One region of the Ensifer sp. Root423 genome, then DNA from elsewhere that is predicted to be linked to it. Evidence: riboswitches for the same ligand, from Rfam matches in the RefSeq annotation. Region 1 holds a riboswitch; each other region holds the start of a gene.

Region 1 (3,202 bases):
GTAAGAGAAACTGTCTTCGAGCAGCTTCATGACCGGGATGACGCCGGATGACTGGTTCTCGATCTGCTTGATCGGCGCGCCCATCTCGCGGATGTTGGTGAGCGACAGCGCCACGCCGCCACCGCGCTTGGAAAGCTGCAGCGCCGAATTGATGGCGCGGCCGATACTCTCCATGTTGTCCTCGATCCGGAGCAGAAAGCAGGAGACGAGCTCGCCGCGGCTCTTCTTGCCGGCGTTGAGGAAAGTCGGCGTTGCCGGCTGGAAGCGGCCGGAGATGATCTCGTCGACGAGATCGCGGGCAAGCCCCTCGTTGCCGCGCGCCAAGGCCATCGCCACCATGCAGACACGGTCTTCGTAGCGTTCCAGGTAGCGCTTTCCGTCGAAGGTCTTCAGCGTATAGGACGTGTAGTATTTGAACGCCCCGAGGAAGGTCGGAAAGCGGAACTTCTTTGAATAGGCATGATCGTAGAGATCGCGCACGAAGTTGAAGGAATACTGGTCCAGCACTTCCTGCTCGTAATAGCCCTCGGTCACCAGATAATCGAGTTTTTCCCGGAGGTTATGGAAGAACACCGTGTTCTGGTTGACGTCCTGGAGGAAGTACTGTTTCGCCGCCTGCCGGTCCTTGTCGAGCTGGATCCGTCCCTCTTCGTCATAGAGGTTCAGCATTGCGTTCAGCGCATGATAGTCGAGCGCTGCTTCCGTCGCCTTCAAGGGGCGTTCGAGTGTCGTGACGTCCAAAATCGTTCCATCCCGTTTTTGACATTGGCGACGTCCTCGTCGGTCCCGAGCAGCTCGAACCGGTAGAGATAGGGTACCCGGCACTTGGCCGAAATCACGTCGCCGGCGATCCCGTAGGTCGCGCCGAAATTGCTGTTGCCCGCTGCGATCACGCCGCGGATGTGAGAGCGGTTGCCCGCGTCGTTCAAGAAGCGGATGACCTGCTTCGGCACCGCCCCGCGGCCATCGTCGCCGCAATAGGTCGGCACGATCAGCACATAGGGCTCTGCGACCGTAAGTGCGTCCATACTTTCCCTGAGCGGTATGCGGGCGGCGCGAAGGCCGAGCTTTTCGACGAAGCGATGGGTGTTTTCCGAGCGACTGGAAAAATAGACGATCAGGCCCATCGCCCGCGTCCTTCAGGAAAGCGCGCTGATCATGTCCGGGCGGAAACCCGCCCAATGCCGCTCGCCGGCGACGACGACCGGGACCTGCCGATAGCCAAGACCCTGCACCAGCGCGAATGCATCGGAATCCTCGGAGATATCGACGATGCGATAATCGATGCCTTGGCGGTCGAGCGCACGGGTTGTGGCGGTGCATTGGACGCAGGCTGGTTTGCTGTAGACGGTGATCGACATGGGTTCCTCGTAGGGTCTGGCAAATGGGCGCAAAAAGTCGTCGGATCGCGCGAACGCGAACCGTGGTGTTGGCGATTGGACACGAAACATCGCTCCCCGGTCGACTCGACCGGAGTTGACGTCGTCAAGCTGGCCCAAGGTCGGTTACGCAACCGGGCCGGCTCGTTTTGGTCGGGCGCTCAGGAATTCCGCGGATGCGGGTTTTCAAGGCGCGGCCTTTCAATCAGGCGCGCAACAACGCGCACCCGTCCGCAGAAGGTGGATCTGAACTGGAAGAAACTGGCATGACTTCACCCCGAAGCTTTCGACGGGCTGCCGGGGAGACGTCGAGATGATCGGGCAGGCTCATCCTGCCACGCACTCAACCCCTCCGGACACCCCGCCCGTGGACGTTTGGTGATCGAGGCAGGTCTCCTGGCTTACGGGTCAAAGCTGCCATCCCGACCTTCCCGAGGCCTCATGCCTCAGTGGTCCAAATCCGGACAGTCGCTCGCCGTCTACAGTTGCGGGGGCAGCTACGGCATAGCCTCAGCGGAAACCCGCCGGCGCACCGTATTCCCGTCTTAGCTCCCAATCCTTGCGAATCGGAAGAACCTCGAACACTAGATATAGTAGTTCATCGCAAATCTACGTCAATAGGTGTGAGGTGCCGGACGGCCCGTGCGGAGGGTCTTTTCTTTTGCAGTGTGGATAACGGAGAGTAAACGGCGCTTTGAAACGGCTCTCCGTCGGGGGCTTCGTCTCGCCGCCGAAACGGCAACAAGCGCCGCAGCGCTCGCAGGGTTTTGGGGAGAAATTTCGATGGAGCCATCACGCGGGCCGGATGCTGCACTAGGCGATCCAGGCCCGTCGCGTCTCGGCACTCGCTCAATCGCAAAGCAGGATGCTGACGTCCTTGTTTTCGCCGGGTTGCGCACGCGGCGAGACCGCCATGGCCCGTGGCTTGCTCGCGCCCTTGCAGCCTGCCGAGGTTTGCGGCACGGATGAGGCCTCTTCCTCGGGCCAGTGCCACGGATCGGCTGTATCGCCGATGCGCGGGCGAATGTGCTCCTGGTCCCGCGTCAAGCCGATATCCCGGAGCTGGAACTCGTTGAAGGTATCGATGGCAACGGAGGGGCTGAGGGTCTTATCGGCCCAGTTCAGAACATAGTAAATCGTTGATCGCATTGCGCTAAGCATTGCTATCCTCACTTCTCTAAGAGGTCGTGTGTTCGCGAAAAAAGTGAGGGTTTTTGCCGTTTCGCGCAAAGCGATTTCTCGCATGCTGGCATAAAGAATGCTTATCTCAGTTCCATGAGCAAGATTCCTCCCATGAGTGCGGTGCGCGCTTTTGAGGCCGCCGCCAGGCACCTGAGTTTCACCCGCGCCGCCGAAGAGCTCAGCATGACGCAGGCGGCCGTCAGCTATCAGATCCGGCTGTTGGAAGATCGCATCGGCGCGCCGCTGTTCGTCCGGCTTCCGCGCGAGATGCGATTGACTGGCGCCGGGCGGCAGTTGGCGCCGAAGGTGACCGAAGCGATCGATCTCTTAGGGGCAGCCTTCTCGGAGATCGCCGACAAGACCGAGCATCACCTGCACATCTCCGTGCTCCCGACCGTCGTTTCGAGCTGGCTCGGCCAGCGCCTCGCCTCGTTTCAGACCGCGCATCCCAATATCAGCATCAGGGTGCACATGTCGACCGAGCTGGTCGACTTCAAGCGCGACGCCGTCGATCTCGCGGTGCGCAGCGGCGCCGGCGACTGGCCGGGCAACGATGTCTTTCCTTTGTTTCCGCTCGATTACGTGCCTGTCTGCACGCCCTCCTTCCTGGAGAAGCACCAGCTCAAGGAGCCCGCCGACGT
Region 2 (3,202 bases), on a different contig from region 1:
CGCCTTCGGTGAAGTAAGCCCAAAGGCGCTGGCGGTCGTCGGCTGCGACGGTGGAGAAAGGCTCCAGCCCCGGATCCGGCTTGTCGTCACCCGGCAGAACCGCGATCTCGAAACGATGGGTGACGGCAGCCGCATGCAGGGCTTCCAGCAGATAACGGAAATAGCTGGCGCCACCGAGCGGCCGGACGACGATCAGCTTGGCGTGACGCGCCGTGCGCTCGACGTAAGTGTCGACCGACATCGGGTGCATCAGGCTCATCAGGCTGGCGATGCGCAGGCTCAAGCCTCCGTCGCGTCGGCCGTGAGCCGCGGCGATCGAGGAGAGCTCGGTGTCGGCGGCCGATAGGAAAAGGATATCGGCCGGCGTTTGCCCAAGGTCGATCGCCTCGTTGCCGTCGGCGATCGTTCCTTTCTGGGCGAGAAGCAGATGCATTCGTCTTGTCCGTTGGGGCAATTCCGAACGAAAACGCTAAAAGCGTTCTCCATCCGGAACTGCATCATTTCAATGCGTTAGATCATTTCATTCAAAGAACGATCTACACGAGCGCGGTGATCGCGGCGCGCACCGCCGCCTCGTCCATGTCGTGCAGGCCGATGACGACGAGGCGCGTACCGCGCTTTTCGCCAGCGCCCCAGGCGCGGTCGTAATATTGGTCGATGCGGGCGCCGACCGCCTGGATCAGGAGGCGCATCGGCTTGCCGGGCACGTCTGCAAAACCCTTGAGGCGCAGAACGTCGTGCTCCGCGATTACGCCCTTCAGGCGATCGATGAAGGCGGCCGGATCGGCGATCGAACCGAGCTCGACGACGAAGCTGTCGAACTCGTCGTGATCGTGCTCCTCACCTGCCTCGTGCTCCATCTCGTGATGCGACTTGCGGTTGGCGATATCGCTTTCCGTGCCGACACCGAGGCCAAGCAGGATGGCAGCGGCGACTTCGCCGTTTTTCGCCTCGATCATCGTGGGCTTGCGGCTGGTGCGCGAAGACACCTCGTCGCGCACGGCCTTGAGGCCGGAGGCATCGATCAGATCGGTCTTGTTGAGAACGATGAGATCGGCAGCCGTCAGTTGATCCTCGAACAGCTCCTCGATCGGGCTTTCGTGATCGAGATTGTCGTCCTCGACGCGCAGCGCATCGACCTTGTCGTGGTCGTCGGCAAAGCGGCCAGCGGCAACGGCGGCGCTGTCGACCACGGTGACGACGCCATCGACGGTCACTTCGCTGCGGATATCCGGCCAGTTGAAAGCGGCGATCAGCGGCTGCGGCAGGGCAAGGCCCGAGGTTTCGATGATGATGTGGTCAGGACGGTTTTCACGCTCGAGCAGCTTCGTCATGGTCGGGATGAAATCGTCAGCCACGGTGCAGCAGATGCAGCCATTGGTGAGCTCGATGATGTCGTCCTCGGTGCAGGCCTCGGCACCGCAGCCCTTCAAGACATCGCCGTCGACGCCAAGATCGCCGAACTCGTTGATGATCAGCGCGATGCGCTTGCCGTCGGCGTTCTGCAGCAGGTTGCGGATCATCGTCGTCTTGCCGGCGCCGAGGAAGCCGGTGATGACGGTCGCCGGGATCTTGCCCTGGTTGGCTCTCGCAGTGGTCATGGATCAACCCTTCATTTTCAGCGGCAAACCGGCCGCGACAAAGTAAACTTCAGCGGATTTCTCCGCAACGATCTGGTGAAGCCGGCCGGCATGGTCGCGAAACTCGCGGGCCATGCGGTTCTCGGGCACGATGCCGAGGCCGACCTCATTGGAAACAAAGACGAGGCGCGCCCGCGCCTCGGGCAGATACGCAACAAGGGCGGCGAACTCCGCCGTCATGTCGCGCTCTTCCAGCATGAGATTGGTGACCCATAGCGTCAGGCAGTCGATCAGGACCACATGGCTGGGATCATCGATGCGTCTGAGGATGCCGACGAGATCGAGCGGCTCCTCATGCGTCGTCCAGCCCTCGCCGCGGCGCGTCCGGTGATGGTCGATGCGCTCGCGCATTTCGTCGTCCCAGGCGCGGCCCGTGGCGACATAATGCATGGTGAAGCCGGACGCTTCGACGAGCCTCTCGGAAAAGCTGGACTTGCCGGAACGGGCGCCGCCAAGGACCAGCACGGGCCCGGCGCTGAGACTGCTCATCGTGGCTGCCTCAACATTCCCAAATCAGCCGTCGGTGGCAAAAGCCATCGGACGCGCCACGGGCGCGTTCTTGAAAACATCTGCGAGCCAAAACAACCTCCGTGATGGCGTTGGAGACAAAAGTCCCCTCGGGCGGAATGCCCATGCCGGATGGCAGGTCTCCTGGCTCACGGCGTCACGGGCCGAACATCGCCTCGCCCTTAAACGGCAAGGTTCCGATGTCAGGGCCCGAGCGGCCCGCCTCACCTTCCCGGCGTCTTTCCGGTGCCACAGCGAACCTTTGCGCGTCGTCTCCGACGCATGGGCGCTGTGAGGGACATCGTGAAAGGCGGACGATTCGTAGAAGAAGAGGCGTCCAAACCCGGCTGATCACGATGCCACGCCAGTGGCTTTTCCGGCTTGATCCCCGACCTGCCCCGATTGCCCATGCAACCGGCCGACAGCCCGGCACCAATCCCGATGGCGAACCCTGACCGTTCTACAGTCGCGGGGTCGGCTGCGATAAGGATGCCCGATTTGGGTCCATCCGTCACATTCCCAATTATTCCCCCAGATCGCCACGACAAGGGGGAACCATCCAACACCTGATGATTAGGAAGCGGGCAGCCCAAAGTCAATCGACGCATGCGACGCCTCCCCGGCCGAGTTGCGCCACGCGACGATTTGTCGGGCGTCAGGCACGACGGCAGTGTGAACGGAACCGATGTCGAAACCTAGTGCTATGGATAGCAAACTGCTGCTAACACCTGTGCCAAAGTGCCGAGGGCGAATCTCGCCAAAAAAAGTGCCGAGGGCGAATCTCGCCAGAAAGGGAACCTTTCGAGTGGATACCGACCTGCGCCGCGTCGTCCTCATCGTCTCCCTGTTGAACCTTGGCTATTTCGGGGTCGAACTCCTTGTCGCGCTTTCGATCGGCTCGGTGTCCCTCATGGCCGACAGCGTCGACTTCCTCGAAGACGCCTCCGTCAACATGCTGATTTTCTTTGCTCTGGCCTGGACGGCGCGAACCCGCGCGCGGGTCGGCATGGCGATGGCGTTCATTCTACTGGTACCGGCGCTGGCCTTCCTTTGGA
Region 3 (3,202 bases), on a different contig from region 1:
TTCCGCCTCGTCCTCGCCGCGGCCCGACAGGAGCACCAACCGTTTGATGCCGGTGCGAACGGCAAGGCTCGAGAACTTGGCGATGACGTCGACGGCGCCCGGCACCGCCAGATCGGGCTGGTAGCAGACATAGATGCGATCGACATTTTCAAGGGCGGGCGTCCAGGTCGCCTCATCCGTCCAATCGAAGGAAGGCGACGCCGAACGGGCGCCGATGCGGACCGCTACGCCCCGCTCCCGAAGGCGATCGGCCACCCGCCGCCCCGTCTTGCCGGTACCGCCCAAAACCAGTGTGACTTTCTGAGACATCGCTTCCTCCTGAGGTTCCACCAACAAACATGAGCATCTCTCACATTTGCAAATGTGATAAATCCTCGTATTTTAGGAGTCAAGTCAAAATGTGAGCATTACTCATGATTCCAGATGCAAGTCCCGCCACGCTTCCCGCCGACGACGAGCCTGCGCTGCGCCGGACGCCGAGCCAGAAGCGCAGCCGCGAGCGCGTCGAGCAGATCCTTGCCTGCGCGACGGCGCTCATCCAGGAGAAGGGCAGCGACGCCATGCGCATGAGCGAAGTCGCTGAAAAGGCGGGGATCTCGATCGGCTCGCTTTATCAGTACTTCCCCGACAAGGCGGCAATCGTGCGCACGCTGGCCGAGCGCTACAATGCGGTCTGCAACGAGTGCATCGCGGCCGAACTGGCAAAGGTCACGTCGATAGCCGAACTGCGCGACGCCTTCTCGCTGCTGTTCGACATCTACTACGACATGTTCCTCGCCGAGCCGGTCATGCGCGACATCTGGTCGGCGATGCAGGCCGACAAGGCACTGCGCGAGATCGATCTTGCGCAAAGCCGCGCCGGCGGAAAGCTGCTTGCCGATGTCTGGGCCTGCCTTGTGCCGGAGACGCCGCGCGAAGAGATCGACAGCGCCGCCTTCCTGATCATGCATCTCGGCGACTGCACCATGCGACTTGCAGTCTCGGTCGACCGGGCCGAGGGTGACCAGATCGTCGAAGCCTACAAACGCATGACCATCAAGGATTTTGTCGCGGATGGACCGCGCGGCGGCGCGCACTCAATTGACAACTCCATGACACAATCCTAATCATCTGGGATCGATTGGTTCCCGGGACGCGAACGTGTTTCGGGAGTAAACGGGAATGTGACGGATGGACCCAAGCTGGGCATTCAAATCACGGCCGACCCCGCGACTGTAGAGCGACGTCGATCCACCGTTCCGGAGCGATCCGGAAGAAGCCACTGGCAAGACCGCGAGAGGGCGGCCGAGCTGGGAAGGCGAGGCAGATCGAGGGCATCGAGCCCAACGCCGTGAGCCAGGAAACCTGCCACTCGATACGGGCATAGGGCCCAACCGGGAATTTCCCGATGCCATCACGGAGGTTGTCATGGCTACGTCTACCATTTCGAGCACCCCGCTCTCCCTCAGCGATCGTCTGACCGCTGGCGTCATCGCGCTCTTCATCGGCGCATTCCTCGTCTTTGGCGCCGGCCTTGCCAACTCGGCAGTGCTGCACGACACGGCGCACGACACTCGCCACTCCTACGGCTTCCCCTGCCACTGACCGATGCGCCGGAACGTGAACAACGTTCCGCATCGAACAATCTGCGGACCTGAACGCATCCGGCCTGAGCCGGATGGAGGCCTGCGTGCATCCCGGTTTTTCCGGCGCGCGAAGGCCATCCGCAGCATTGGGAAAATGGGAAGGCTCAAGGACCACGCCACAGGGCGTGGCTTTTGTCGTTATCGAGGGATTTCAAGATGATTGTCAGAACGCTTCTGGCCGCGATCGTGGCTGGATTGATTGCCGGTGTCTTCATGACCGGCGCCCAGGAACTGCGCGTCACACCGCTGATCCTGCATGCAGAAGAATTCGAAGGCGAGGCACCGGCCGCCACCGAACAGCCCGCCGCCCAGCCGGGTGCGGCACAGCCGGCCGCAGAAAACCACGACCAGCATTCGTCGCTCAAAGCCGTGTCGCCGTTCGGCGCTTTCCTCGACGCTTTGTCGCCGATCACCCCGGCCTATGCCCATGAGGGCGAGCATGAGGAAGGCGGCATCATGTTCGGCATGAGCCGCTTCTCCGGCACGCTGATGGCGAACCTCGTCACAGGTTCCGGCTTCGGCCTGCTGCTCGCCGGCGTCAGCCTGGTGATCGGCTACCCGATCACGCTCAGGAACGGCGCGCTGTGGGGCGCCTGCGGCTGGCTTGCCGTGCACATGCTGCCGGCGATCGGTCTGCCGCCGGAACTGCCGGGCTTTCCGGCAGCCGAACTCGGCGACCGCCAGACCTGGTGGCTGGTGACCGTGGCGCTCTCCGCCGTCGGCCTCTATCTCGTCGTCCTGCGCGAGGAGATCGTCTCCAAGGTCGCAGGCCTGGTGGCGATCGCAGCACCCCATGTCTACGGCGCGCCGCAGCCGCTCGATATCACCAGTAACGTTCCGGCCGTGCTCGGCGCCGAGTTTGCGGTTGCCGCACTCGCCACCACGCTTGCCTTCTGGATCGTGCTCGGCGTCGTCTCCGGCTTCATCAACGAGCGCTTCGTCAAGGCACAGTGATCACTGATCACAGATCGTCAGCAAAGCGACGGCGGGGTTCAGGTCCCGCCGTTTTGCATGAGATGCGCCGCCAGCCGCGCGCGGCGATCTTCCGGCTCCAGCAGCACGCAGGTGTCGCAGAAACTGCCCCCTTCCGTCTTGAAGTAGAGACAGCAGCCGCAACGGATCCGATACTGGCGCGACAGCTGAGCGCCGCTTGCCGGATCGAGAGCCGCGATCTGCTCGTAGCAGAGCTCCTCTGAGTAGAGCCGCGAACCCGGTCGTTTGACGATCGCCAGCGCCTCGGCCATGCCGCGCGCCTCGTCGCCGATCGCGCGGCCGATTTCCAGGAACGCGCCGGCCAGGGCATCAGCCGCGAGCCGCCATTGCGCCCCGCTCGACAGCCCTGCTCGCGCTTTCAGAACCGCAACGACGGGTGCCAGATGGGCGATGAAGCCCGGTTCGAATGCGCTGACGCCTTCGCCACCCTGGCGCTCCGTCGCCGGCGGATGCAGGCGAAAATGATAGCGCTTGCCCGCGACTTCGACGCCACGGTGAAGCCGCGTCCAATCCTCGAAACGAATGCCGGCCACCTCCGCCTGCAACCCGGCGCCGAGATGGAACGCGCCAAGGACCACGCTCAG
Region 4 (3,202 bases), on a different contig from region 1:
CTCGGCGGCATCGAGGCCACCCGGCCGAAGCAACCGGATCTCGTCGCCGTCGACCTTGATGATCGTCGACTCAAGGCCGATTTGGGCCTGGCCGGCGTCGAGGATCAACTTCAGTTTGTCGCCGAGATCGGCTTCCACATGGACCGCACTGGTCGGGCTGATTTTGCCCGACGTATTGGCACTGGGCGCGGCCAGTGGTCGCCCGAAGTGAGCGATTACCCGGCGCGAGAAACCGTCGGGCATGCGGATGCCGAGCGTGTCGAGGCCGGCGGACGCCAGCGCATGAACCGTGCTGTCGGCGCGCTGCCGAAGGATCAGCGTCAGCGGGCCGGGCCAGAAGGCTTCGGCCAGCTGCCTCGAAATCGGATCGAAATGCACATGGGCTTCGGCCATCGCCATGTCGGAAACATGCGAGATCAGCGGATTGAAGCGCGGGCGCCCCTTCATCTCGTAGATGCGACTGATCGCATCGGGATTGGTAGCGTCGGCGGCAAGGCCGTAGACGGTCTCGGTCGGAATGGCGACCGGCTCGCCTTCGCCAAGAACGGCGCAGGCGCGCGCGATCGCGCGGTCCGGTTCTCTATCCGTGTCGATGATCTCAGCCATGCCGTTTCCTTTCCGACGCTTCCTTAACGGACGCACCGGAAAAACAGAACGATTTTCTTTGAAGGAACCGGTTCGGCTCAGAGGCTGCGAATGATGCGACGCAACGCGTCATCCTTGGCGCCAAGCATCAGTACGTTTTTCAGCGCGACCTTGGGATCATCCGTGCGAAACAGCAGCCCGTTGTCACGAAAGTTGCGGTTGATGACCATTTGCCCGGCTTGGGCGCCCGGTTCGATGGCGACGGCGAAGTACATGCGTGAATAGCCGGGCTGGATACTCTCGAAAAAATGCGTCTCGTCGCCCAGGTTGCAGAAGAAGTTGGCGAAGTAGAAGGACCAGGTGATGTCCTTGGAGGGAGTAACCGGCGTACGCGCCGCCGTCACGTGACAGTAGCCGAGATGCGGCCGGCCGACGAGCGTGCGGTGGAAGATCATCTTCGGGAACTGGATCGAGTTGTGGAACCCGTTGATCCGCTTATGGGTCGTGTCGCCGGCGGTGCTGAGCTTCTTGCCCGTCCTGTCTGCGACTTCCTCATAGCTCAAATACCGGCGTTCGCTCGGCAACCATTGCCTGCGGTTGATCCGGCCCGTACGCAGGAATTCGGTATGAACCGCCACCTTCGGCGGGATTGTCGGCAGCTTCTCGGCTGTCGCGTCGTAGTATCTCAACTTTGCCATGATCGTCAGCGCGCCATCTGCCTGCCTGCAGGACCTCTCTCGTCCGCCGGCTAGGCTAGCGGCTCATGGTTAATGAATGATTTCGTCCTGGCTGCATCATTAGCGTTCTCTATCTGACGCGATGTCGCAAACGGGCGAAGCCCTCCCGCATCTGCGCCGACCGCGCCGCAAAAGTCGGCAATTGCCCAAGATGTGATCTATCTATATGTTTGCAATGTAAAAATTCTAAGACGGTGGCCTTTTGTGGCGGTTTTTTCCGTGTCGTCATTCTGGAATTGGATGTCGCTATCGGGCAGCTGCCAAGGTGACTTCCGCGATTACATATCCTTACTCAAGGTGCCGTCTTCGAAGGGAAGATGGAGAATTGGGAAGCCGGTCAAATCCCGGCGCTGCCCCCGCAACGGTGGTGGAGCGAAAGCCTCGGCAAAGGCCACTGGACGGTTCGTCCGGGAAGGCGCCGGGCAGGTCCGAAAGGACGGCTCCTGAGCCCGGAAACCAGCCTTGACGGACATAACCGTAACGGGTTGCGGCGGGCAGCCGGATCGGAGCCTCAAACGCATGGGCGTGCGCCCGTGCGGGTTCCTGTCCTGCCTCTCCGAAACATGGCGCATGAGGACAGGACATGGACACCAGAAACGATATGCTTCGAAAGCTGAAGGGCAGGCAGGACGGCTACAGCCTCGACCGGGCCTTTTACATCGATCCCGACTACTACAGGCAGGATCTGGAAAACATCTGGTACAAGGATTGGCTGTTTATCGGCCATGACTGCGAGATCCCGCGGGCCGGCAATTACTTCACCGTCCAGGTCGGCGACTACCCCGTTGTCATCACCCGCGACCGCCAGGGCGCCATCCGGGCTCTGCACAATTCCTGCCGCCACCGCGGCTCGCGCGTCTGCACGCAGGCGAAAGGCTCGTCGGCAAAGCTTGTCTGTCCCTATCACCAGTGGACCTACGAACTCGACGGCTCGCTGCTCTTTGCCCGGCAGATGGGAGAGGATTTCGACAAGGCCGCCCACAGTCTGAAGCCGATCCATTGCGAAACGGTCGGCGGCTACATCTTCATCAACCTGTCGGAAAAGCCGATGGATTTCACGGCGTTCCGCGACATGGCCTTGCCGTATCTCGCGCCGCATCGGCTCGGCGAAACCAAGGTCGCGTTCGAAAGCACCATCATCGAGAAGGGCAACTGGAAGCTCGTCTGGGAAAACAACCGCGAATGCTACCATTGCGCCGCCAATCATCCGGAACTCTGCCGCACCTATCCTGAGGCGCCGACGGCGACCGGGGTGCAGGGCGCCAAGGATGATCCTGTGATCGCCGAACATTGGGCGAAGTGCGAGGCCGAGGGCCTGCCGAGCGAATTTAAGATGTCGCCGACCGGTCAGTTCCGCGCCGCCCGCATGCCGCTTGTCGACAATGCCGAAAGCTACACCATGTCGGGCGCCCGCGCCGTCAGGCGGGCCCTGTCCGCCGACGTCTCCCAGAGCCAGATCGGCACGCTCTTGATGTTCCACTATCCCACCACCTGGAACCATGTGCTCGCCGACCACGCCATCACCTTCCGGGTGCTGCCGCTCGGGCCCGAACTGACGCAGGTGACGACGAAGTGGCTCGTCAACAAGGATGCGGTCGAAGGCGTCGACTACAATCTAGATGAACTGACGCATGTCTGGACCGAGACCAACGACCAGGACCGTCAGATCGTCGAGGAAAATGCCTTCGGCATCCGCTCACCGGCCTATGAGCCCGGTCCCTATTCGCCCGAGCACGAGGGTGGCGTGATGCAGTTCGTCGAGTGGTACTGCAAGTTCATGGAGCAGCGCCTTGCCGGCGACGCGGCTCCGCTTTCAAGGGTCGCCTGACATGCAGATGGCCTCTTCGTTTCACCATTTCGACGCGCTCCACGTCTGGATC

What was found. A riboswitch is a leader RNA that binds a small molecule or an ion and turns the genes downstream of it on or off. The one in region 1 is predicted to bind cobalamin.
Region 2: another riboswitch for cobalamin. It lies ahead of cobU (bifunctional adenosylcobinamide kinase/adenosylcobinamide-phosphate guanylyltransferase); the one in region 1 lies ahead of nrdH (glutaredoxin-like protein NrdH).
Region 3: another riboswitch for cobalamin. It lies ahead of ASD01_RS00140 (CbtB domain-containing protein); the one in region 1 lies ahead of nrdH (glutaredoxin-like protein NrdH).
Region 4: another riboswitch for cobalamin. It lies ahead of ASD01_RS31070 (aromatic ring-hydroxylating oxygenase subunit alpha); the one in region 1 lies ahead of nrdH (glutaredoxin-like protein NrdH).

What each region holds. Positions count from the first base shown of each region.
Region 1 covers NZ_LMEG01000043.1:127,473-130,674, forward strand. Annotated here, with positions in the region: gene nrdE (class 1b ribonucleoside-diphosphate reductase subunit alpha) at 1-741, opposite strand, end outside; gene nrdI (class Ib ribonucleoside-diphosphate reductase assembly flavoprotein NrdI) at 711-1,127, opposite strand; gene nrdH (glutaredoxin-like protein NrdH) at 1,140-1,361, opposite strand; cobalamin riboswitch at 1,749-1,974, opposite strand; gene ASD01_RS25950 (hypothetical protein) at 2,229-2,528, opposite strand; gene ASD01_RS25955 (LysR substrate-binding domain-containing protein) at 2,673-3,202, shown strand, end outside.
Region 2 covers NZ_LMEG01000001.1:597,388-600,589, reverse strand. Annotated here, with positions in the region: gene cobN (cobaltochelatase subunit CobN) at 1-433, opposite strand, end outside; gene cobW (cobalamin biosynthesis protein CobW) at 537-1,601, opposite strand; gene cobU (bifunctional adenosylcobinamide kinase/adenosylcobinamide-phosphate guanylyltransferase) at 1,605-2,129, opposite strand; cobalamin riboswitch at 2,501-2,722, opposite strand; gene ASD01_RS03010 (cation transporter) at 2,953-3,202, shown strand, end outside.
Region 3 covers NZ_LMEG01000001.1:20,626-23,827, reverse strand. Annotated here, with positions in the region: gene ASD01_RS00150 (NAD(P)H-binding protein) at 1-309, opposite strand, end outside; gene ASD01_RS00145 (TetR/AcrR family transcriptional regulator) at 414-1,106, shown strand; cobalamin riboswitch at 1,105-1,366, shown strand; gene ASD01_RS00140 (CbtB domain-containing protein) at 1,408-1,584, shown strand; gene ASD01_RS00135 (CbtA family protein) at 1,782-2,579, shown strand; gene ASD01_RS00130 (ferric iron reductase) at 2,618-3,202, opposite strand, start outside.
Region 4 covers NZ_LMEG01000045.1:498,957-502,158, reverse strand. Annotated here, with positions in the region: gene ASD01_RS31080 (L-threonylcarbamoyladenylate synthase) at 1-606, opposite strand, end outside; gene ASD01_RS31075 (DUF6656 family protein) at 684-1,283, opposite strand; cobalamin riboswitch at 1,601-1,801, shown strand; gene ASD01_RS31070 (aromatic ring-hydroxylating oxygenase subunit alpha) at 1,906-3,150, shown strand; gene ASD01_RS31065 (FAD-binding oxidoreductase) at 3,152-3,202, shown strand, end outside.